Regions from separate parts of the Stenotrophomonas sp. K-6 genome, predicted to be linked through region 1. Evidence: predicted binding sites of a transcription regulator. Region 1 holds the regulator's gene; the other holds the start of a gene.
The links. Region 1 encodes HrcA, which represses chaperone genes, less so after heat shock. Its sites were predicted from a motif close to TTNGCACTCNNNNNNNNNGAGTGCNAA; they were not measured.
Positions count from the first base shown of each region.

Region 2: AC13F7_RS01590 (co-chaperone GroES) is a predicted target of HrcA. The motif match lies at 2,467-2,493, and genes of this name have one in related genera.

Region 1 is NZ_JBSPUC010000002.1:290,843-295,051, reverse strand. It holds gene recN (DNA repair protein RecN) at 1-1,187, opposite strand, end outside; gene hrcA (heat-inducible transcriptional repressor HrcA) at 1,313-2,380, shown strand; gene grpE (nucleotide exchange factor GrpE) at 2,463-2,978, shown strand; gene dnaK (molecular chaperone DnaK) at 3,154-4,209, shown strand, end outside.
Region 2 is NZ_JBSPUC010000001.1:364,681-368,889, reverse strand. It holds gene groL (chaperonin GroEL) at 391-2,040, opposite strand; gene AC13F7_RS01590 (co-chaperone GroES) at 2,132-2,419, opposite strand; gene AC13F7_RS01585 (endonuclease) at 2,713-4,209, shown strand, end outside.

The DNA.
Region 1 (4,209 bases):
ATATCGATCAGGAACTGACCGCCGCCCATGCCCAGCTCGCCGATCAGGGTGGTGGTGGTGTCCGACAGGGCCTTGGCGGCCTTCCGGCGGCTGGCGCTGAGTACATCGGCCACGCTCTTCCACTGGCCGGCGGCACGGTCGATCTCGCCGGCCAGGGCCTGCAGGCGCTCGTCGGCACCGCGCAGCTGCTCCACTTCGGCTTCCATGGCGTCGCGGTGCTCGCCCAGCGCTTCCATCGGCACGCGGTGCTTGCGCGCGAGGTCGTGCAGGCGGCCGAGACGGCGCTCGATATCCTCGAACTGCTCCGGGTCGGCATCCAGGTCGTCATGGACGCGGTCGAGCAACGACAGCGCTTCGTCCAGCTGGATGGCGGCGCTGTCGAGCAGGGCATCGACCTCGCCGAGCCGGCTGTCGTGTTCGGCCACGCGGGCCAGGTCATGGCGGGTCTGCTGAAGCAGCTGCAGCACCGAGACCTCGTCATCGCCGTTGAGGCGGCTGACCGCCACGTCGCAGGCGCCGATCAGCGCGCTGGCATGGGCCTGGCGGCGGTGGCTGCTGCCCAGGGTGGCGATCGAGGCCGGGTCCAGGTCTTCGCGCTTGAGCTCGCTGAGCTGGTGTTCCAGATAGCCGATCCGGTCGCTCACGTCGCCCTGCCGCGAGAGCGCCTCGGCTTCATCGACCAGCGCTTGCCAGCGTGCCGCGGTCTGGCGGACCTGGGCGCGCTCGGCGTCGTTGCGGGCGAAGGCGTCCAGCAGCGAGAGCTGGGAGGGGCGCGAGAGCAGGGCCTGCTGTTCGTGCTGCCCGTGGATTTCGACCAGCATGCTGGCCAACTCGGTCAGCTGGGTCAGCGTCACCGGGCGGCCGTTGATGAAGGCGCGCGAGCCACCGTCGGCGCGGATCACCCGTCGCAACTGGCACTGTTCTTCGTCGTCCAGCTCGTTGTCGCGCAGCCACTGGCGGGCCGGGGCGTCGGCCAGCGGCGCGAATTCGGCCGAAAGCTCGGCGCGCGCGGCGCCGTGGCGGACCACGCCGCTGTCGGCGCGCAGCCCGGACAAAAAGCCCAGCGCGTCCACCATCAGCGACTTGCCCGCGCCGGTTTCACCTGAGACCACGGTCATGCCGGCGCCGAATTCCAGCTCGGTGGCGCGGACGACCGCGAAATCCTTGATCGATAGATGTCTAAGCATGGTCTACGTTGTACACGAGGGGCGTCTCCAAGCCGCGCACGCTAGCATGGGCCGGGGGCGTCTCCAATGACTTGCCAACGCCCCGTGCAGCCATTATCTAAGTGGGCGTCTCACAGGCTGATTCCATGCATCCTTCCGCGTCACATCTCGCGCCACGCGCCCGCCATCTGCTGCGGACGCTGATCGCCCGCCACATCCAGGATGGCGAGCCGGTCGGCTCGCAGACGCTTGCCCGGCATGCCGGCCTGGACGTCAGCCCGGCCACGATCCGCAACATCCTGGGCGACCTGGAAGACCTGGGGCTGCTCAGCTCCCCGCATACCTCCGCCGGCCGGGTGCCGACCGCGCACGGCTACCGGGTGTTCGTGGACAGCCTGGTCAAGATGCAGCCGCCGGGCGAGGGCGAGCTCAGCCGCCTGCGCACCGAGCTGGCCACCGGCACCGGCACCCAGGCCCTGCTCGGCAGTGCCTCGGAGCTGCTCTCGGCGATGAGCCATTTCGTGGGGGTGGTCAGTGCCCCGCGCCGGGAGCAGTTCGCGTTCCGGCATATCGATTTCGTGGCGCTGGACGCGCGCCGGGTGCTGGCGATCCTGGTGTTCGCCGACAACGAGGTGCAGAACCGGGTGATCGAGCCGCGCCGGGCGTTCAATCCCGGGGAGCTGGAGCAGGTCGCCAACTACCTCAATGCCAACTGCGCCGGGCGACCGCTGGCCGAGATCCGGGCCCGGCTGCTGCTGGAGCTGCGCGATGCGCAGTCGGAAATGGAGCAGCTGCTGGCGCACAGCATCGAACTGGCCGAGCAGGCGATGGTGCCGCCGGCCGATGACATGGTGCTGGCCGGGCAGACCCGGCTGATGGGCGTGCAGGACCTCTCAGACCTGGAGCGCCTGCGCGAGCTCTTTGACGTGTTCGCCAGCAAGCGCGAGATCCTGCAGCTGCTCGAGCGCACCATCCAGGCCCCGGGGGTACGCATCTTCATCGGCGAGGAGACCGGGGTGATGCCGCTGGAAAGCGTCTCGCTGGTCACCGCCCCGTACTCGGCCGACGGTCAGGTGCTGGGCGTGCTGGGGGTCATCGGCCCGAAGCGGATGGCCTACGACCGCATGATTCCGCTGGTGGAAGCCACCGCCCAGGTGCTGGGGGCCGCGCTGGGGTCCCCCGCTGGCGGCGGATTGTCCCGCGATCGCGCATAAAGCGGCCCTGGACTCTTGAATCCCGTAGCCGCGCCCACATAGGGGTGGGTGGAGGCGGAGAGTCACCGCCAAGGATCCGGAAATGAACCAAGATCAGTCAGATATCGCATCCCAGAATCCCGCCGGCGAGCCGGCCGCTGAGCCGTCCCTGCAGCAGCAGCTGGACAGCCTGCACAACGAGCTGGCCTTGCTGCGCTCGGAGTCGCTGCGCGAGCGCGCCGACCTGGACAACCAGCGCAAGCGCGTTGCCCGCGACGTGGAACAGGCGCGCCGCTTCGCCAATGAAAAGCTGCTCGGCGAGCTGCTGCCGGTGTTCGACAGCCTCGACGCTGGCCTGAACGCCGCCGGCAGTGAGCCGAGCCCGCTGCGCGAAGGTCTCGAACTGACCTACAAGCAGCTGCTCAAGGTCGCCGCCGACAATGGCCTGACCCTGCTCGACCCGACCGGTCAGACCTTCAACCCGGACCACCACCAGGCCATCAGCCAGGTCGACGCGCCCGGCGCGGCGCCCGGCAGCGTGGTCCAGGTGTTCCAGAAGGGCTACCTGCTCAACGACCGCCTGCTGCGGCCGGCGCTGGTCGTGGTGGCCCGCGACTGATCCTCGGGTCGCTCAGCCGGGCATGGCCCGGCGCGTCGACCGGACGCTGAACGCGTTGGGTCGCCATCGGACACTGTGTTTGATGGACGGCTTGAAAGTGTTCGCAGCGTCCCACACATCCCATTCATAACCCGGCAGCTGCCGGATGTACCCAGAACTTTCAGGAGTCTCCCTCATGGGCAAGATCATTGGTATCGACCTCGGCACCACCAACTCGTGTGTGGCGATCATGGACGGCGGCAAGGCCCGCGTCATCGAAAACGCGGAAGGCGATCGCACCACGCCGTCCATCGTCGCCTACACCAAGGACGGCGAAGTCCTGGTCGGCGCCTCGGCCAAGCGCCAGGCCGTGACCAACCCCAAGAACACCTTCTACGCCGTCAAGCGCCTGATTGGCCGCAAGTTCACCGACGCTGAAGTCCAGAAGGACATCGCGCACGTGCCCTACGGCATCCTGGCCCATGACAATGGCGATGCCTGGGTGCAGACCAGCGACGGCAAGAAGATGGCCCCGCAGGAAATCTCCGCCCGCGTGCTGGAGAAGATGAAGAAGACCGCCGAAGCGTTCCTGGGTGAGACCGTCACCGAGGCCGTGATCACCGTGCCGGCCTACTTCAACGACAGCCAGCGCCAGGCCACCAAGGATGCAGGCCGCATCGCCGGTCTGGAAGTCAAGCGCATCATCAACGAGCCGACCGCTGCCGCCCTGGCCTATGGCCTGGACAAGGGTGACGGCCGTGACCGCAAGATCGTTGTGTACGATCTGGGCGGCGGCACCTTCGACGTGTCGATCATCGAGATCGCCAACGTGGACGGTGAGAAGCAGTTCGAAGTGCTGGCCACCAACGGTGACACCTTCCTGGGCGGCGAAGATTTCGACAACCGCGTCATCGAGTACCTCGTCGATGAGTTCAACAAGGACCAGGGCATCGACCTGCGCAAGGATCCGCTCGCCCTGCAGCGCCTGAAGGACGCCGCCGAGCGCGCCAAGATCGAGCTGTCCACCAGCCAGCAGACCGAAGTGAACCTGCCGTACGTCACCGCTGACGCGTCGGGCCCGAAGCACCTGAACATCAAGCTGACCCGCGCCAAGCTGGAAGCGCTGGTGGAAGACCTGATCAAGAAGTCGATCGAGCCGTGCCGCATCGCGCTGAACGATGCCGGCCTGCGTTCGAGCGACATCGGTGAAGTGATCCTGGTTGGCGGTCAGACCCGTATGCCGAAGGTGCAG
Region 2 (4,209 bases), on a different contig from region 1:
CCGGCAGACGCTTACCATCAGCACCGTGCCGACCTTCGCCGCGTCCTGGCTGGTGCCGCGATTGGGGCGGTTCACCGAACGCCACGCGGACATCGCCATCCGCCACGGTCTCGGTGAGTATCCCGGCCTGGTCTCACGCCCCCTGGCGGCGCCGGTGCTGTTGCCGGTGGCCTGCCCGGCGCCGAGGGAAACCCGGCCATCGCGGCGTTCCTGCGCTGGCTGCAGGAGGAAGTCCAAGTGCCGACCAGCGCGCTGTGAGCCGGTGATGCACGCACAAAAAAACCCCGCCTTCCGGCGGGGTTTTCTGTACTGCGTTGGCGCATGGCAGGTGCCGACCAACGGTTGGCACCTACCGCTCCGATGCGTGCCGGCCGATGGCCGGCATCTACATCAGAAGTCCATGCCGCCCATGCCACCCATGCCGCCCATGCCGCCGCCAGCTGCGCCAGCGCCGTCATCCTTCTTCGGGGCTTCGGCAACCATCGCTTCGGTGGTGATCATCAGGCCAGCGATCGAGGCCGCGTTCTGCAGCGCCGAACGGGTCACCTTGGTCGGGTCCAGGATGCCGAATTCCAGCATGTCGCCGAACTCGCCGGTGGCGGCGTTGTAGCCGAAGCTGCCGGTGCCTTCCTTGACCTTGTTGACGATCACGGACGGCTCTTCGCCCGCATTGGCCACGATTTCGCGCAGCGGGGCTTCCATCGCGCGCAGGGCGATCTGGATGCCGTGGTTCTGGTCTTCGTTGGCACCCTTCAGGCCGCTCAGCGCGGTGACCGCACGGACCAGCGCAACGCCGCCGCCCGGGACCACGCCTTCTTCAACGGCTGCACGGGTCGCGTGCAGGGCGTCGTCGACGCGATCCTTCTTTTCCTTCATTTCGATTTCGGTCGAGGCACCGACCTTGATCACGGCAACGCCGCCGGCCAGCTTGGCCACGCGTTCCTGCAGCTTTTCGCGGTCGTAATCCGAGGAAGTGTCTTCGATCTGGGTCTTGATCTGGGTGACGCGCGCTTCGATGTTGGCCTTCTCGCCTGCGCCATCGATGATCGTGGTGTTTTCCTTGGAGACCTGCACCTTCTTGGCGCGGCCCAGGTCCTTGATCGTCGCCTTTTCCAGCGACAGACCGATTTCCTCGGAGATCACGGTGCCGCCGGTCAGCACGGCCATGTCTTCCAGCATCGCCTTGCGACGATCGCCGAAGCCCGGTGCCTTGACGGCCACGACCTTCACGATGCCACGGATGGTGTTGACCACCAGGGTCGCCAGCGCTTCGCCTTCGATGTCTTCGGCGATGATCAGCAGCGGCTTGCCGGCCTTGGCGACGCCTTCCAGCACGGGCAGCAGGTCGCGCACGTTGGAGATCTTCTTGTCGTGCAGCAGCACGTACGGATCGTCCAGGTCAGCGGTCTGCGACTGCTGGTTGTTGATGAAGTACGGGGACAGGTAGCCACGGTCGAACTGCATGCCTTCGACGACGTCCAGCTCGTTGTCCAGGCCCGAGCCTTCTTCAACGGTGATGACGCCTTCCTTGGTCACGCGGCGCATCGCTTCGGCGATGATGTTGCCGATCGACTCGTCCGAGTTGGCCGAGATCGTGCCGACCTGGGCAATTGCCTTGTCGTCAGCGGTCGGCTTGGAGATGTTCTTCAGCTCGGCGACGGCGGCGATCACGGCCTTGTCGATACCGCGCTTGAGGTCCATCGGGTTCATACCGGCAGCGACGGCCTTGGCGCCTTCGCGGATCAGGGCCTGGGCCAGCACGGTGGCGGTGGTGGTGCCGTCGCCGGCGTCATCGTTGGTGCGCGAAGCAACTTCCTTCACCATCTGCGCGCCCATGTTCTCGAACTTGTCAGCCAGTTCGATTTCCTTGGCGACGGAGACGCCGTCCTTGGTGATGGTCGGCGCGCCGAAGCTCTTCTCGAGCACGACGTTGCGGCCCTTCGGGCCCAGGGTGGCCTTGACGGCATTGGCGAGAACGTTGACGCCGCGAACCATGCGGGCGCGGGCGTCTTCACCGAAACGAATATCTTTGGCAGCCATTGCGATTACCTTTTTATGTAGAGCCGGGCGATGCCCGGCTGCTTGAACGGGAGGAAGTGCGGAAGCGCCGGCACGGGGCCGGCCGCATCACTCAGCCGACGATGGCGAGGATGTCGTCTTCGCGCAGGACCTTGAACTCGACGCCTTCGGACTTGTAGCTGCTGCCGGCGTACTGGCCGTAGATGACCTTGTCACCGACCTTCAGCGACGGCGCGCGCACGCTGCCGTTGTCCAGGGGCTTGCCCGGGCCGACGGCCACGACTTCACCCTTGGTCGACTTTTCCTTGGCGGAATCCGGAATCACGATGCCGCCGGACGAGATTTCGTCGGCTTCGATCGGCTTGACTACGACGCGGTCATGAAGCGGCTTGATGCTCATGTGAGACCCTTTTAAGTTGTTGATTGGTCTAGGAAAGTCTGGCGATGTTAGCACTCGCACAGGGCGACTGCCAGCCACGCTCACGAAAAAACCCGACGGTGCGGGACAGAGCAGAGATGGTGCTGGCCCCTCCCCTTTCAAGGGCCAGCGGACGGTTTTTTTCGCCGATCCGGGTCCGCGCGTGAATGTTTGACGCAGTTCTCAATGCGAAAGGTTGAATCCGACAGACCAATCGATGTGTCATCTGGATTGCGTAGATTCGATCGGCATTGACCAATCACAAGGAGTCGTAGATGAGGTTGCTGACGCCGCTGTCCCTGGCCTGTCTGCTAGTGCTGGCCACCAGCCCGGCCCGGGCCGATGTATTCATCAATGAACTGCATTACGACGACAGCACCCCGGCCGGGGACGTCGGCGAGGCGATCGAAGTGGTCGCCACCGCCGGTGAAGACCTGTCCGGCTACCGGCTCTATCTCTACAACGGCAGCAACCCCTCAGCCGCCGCGGTGTACGCCAACAATGCGGTCCCGGCCGGCACCGCCAGCTGCGGCAGCGCCCGACTGGCCACGGTCAGCTACCCGACCAACGGGATCCAGAACGGTCCCAATGACGGCATCGCCCTGGTCGATGCAAGCGGCAAGGTGGTCCAGTTCCTCAGCTACGAGGGCACCATCACCGCTGCCGGCGGCCCCGCCGCGGGCCTGACCAGCCAGAACATCCCGGTCAGCGAGTCCAACAGCACCGCCCCGGGCACCTCCCTGCAGCTGACCGGCACCGGCAGCCAATACGCCCATTTCACCTGGGCCGAATCGGCCACGCAGACCTTCGGCGCCTGCAACCACGGCCAGACCTTCAGCGGCGGCGGCCCGACCGGCCCGAATACGGCGCCCTCGGTCACTGCCACCACGCCCGAGCAGGGCGCCAGCACCTTCCCGGCTGCCGCCGACCTGAGCGTCACCTTCAGTGAGCCGGTCACCCTGTCCACCGGCGCCTTCGCGCTGAGCTGCGGCCAGTCCGGCACGGTCGCGCTGAGCCACCCGACCACCGGCACCCGCTTCACGCTGGCCACCAACACCGCGCTGGTGGCGGGGGAAGCCTGCCGCTTCGACATCCGCGCCACCCGCGTGAAGGATGCCCAGGGCGCCCGCCCGGCCGCCGATACGCGCATTGCCTTCACCGTGGCCACCGCCACCACGCCCGATCCGGGCAACCCTGGCACTCCGGGCGAGTACTACGGCAGGGTCAACACCTCCACCCCCAGCCAGTTGCGCTGCTCGCTGCACGAGACCATCAAGGGGCACACCGCCTACCCCTACAGCGGCTCGGGCACCAGCACCTGGACCATCCTGGAAATCGCCGACGAAGATCCCAACGACAGCGGCAAGATCCTCGATGCCTACCGCAACCGCAGCTACACCAAGGTCAGCGGGCGCGCAGGCACCGGCAGCGGGCTGACCTACAACCGCGAGCACACCTGGCCCAACTCGCTGGGCTTTGCCAGCACCACCGGCGACAAGGGCCTGCCGTATGCGCCCTATACCGACACCCACATGCTGTATCTGACCGATGCGCAGTGGAATGCGGACCGCGGCAACAAGCCGTTTGCCAAATGCGACAGCAACTGCGGTGAACGCGCGACCGAGGCCAACAATGGCTTCGGGGGTGGCAGCGGGGGCTACCCGGGCACCTCCAACTGGGTGCGCACGCCGGACGGCAATGGCGGCTCGTTCGAAGTGTGGGGCCACCGCAAGGGCGATATGGCGCGTGCGGTGATGTACATGGCGATCCGT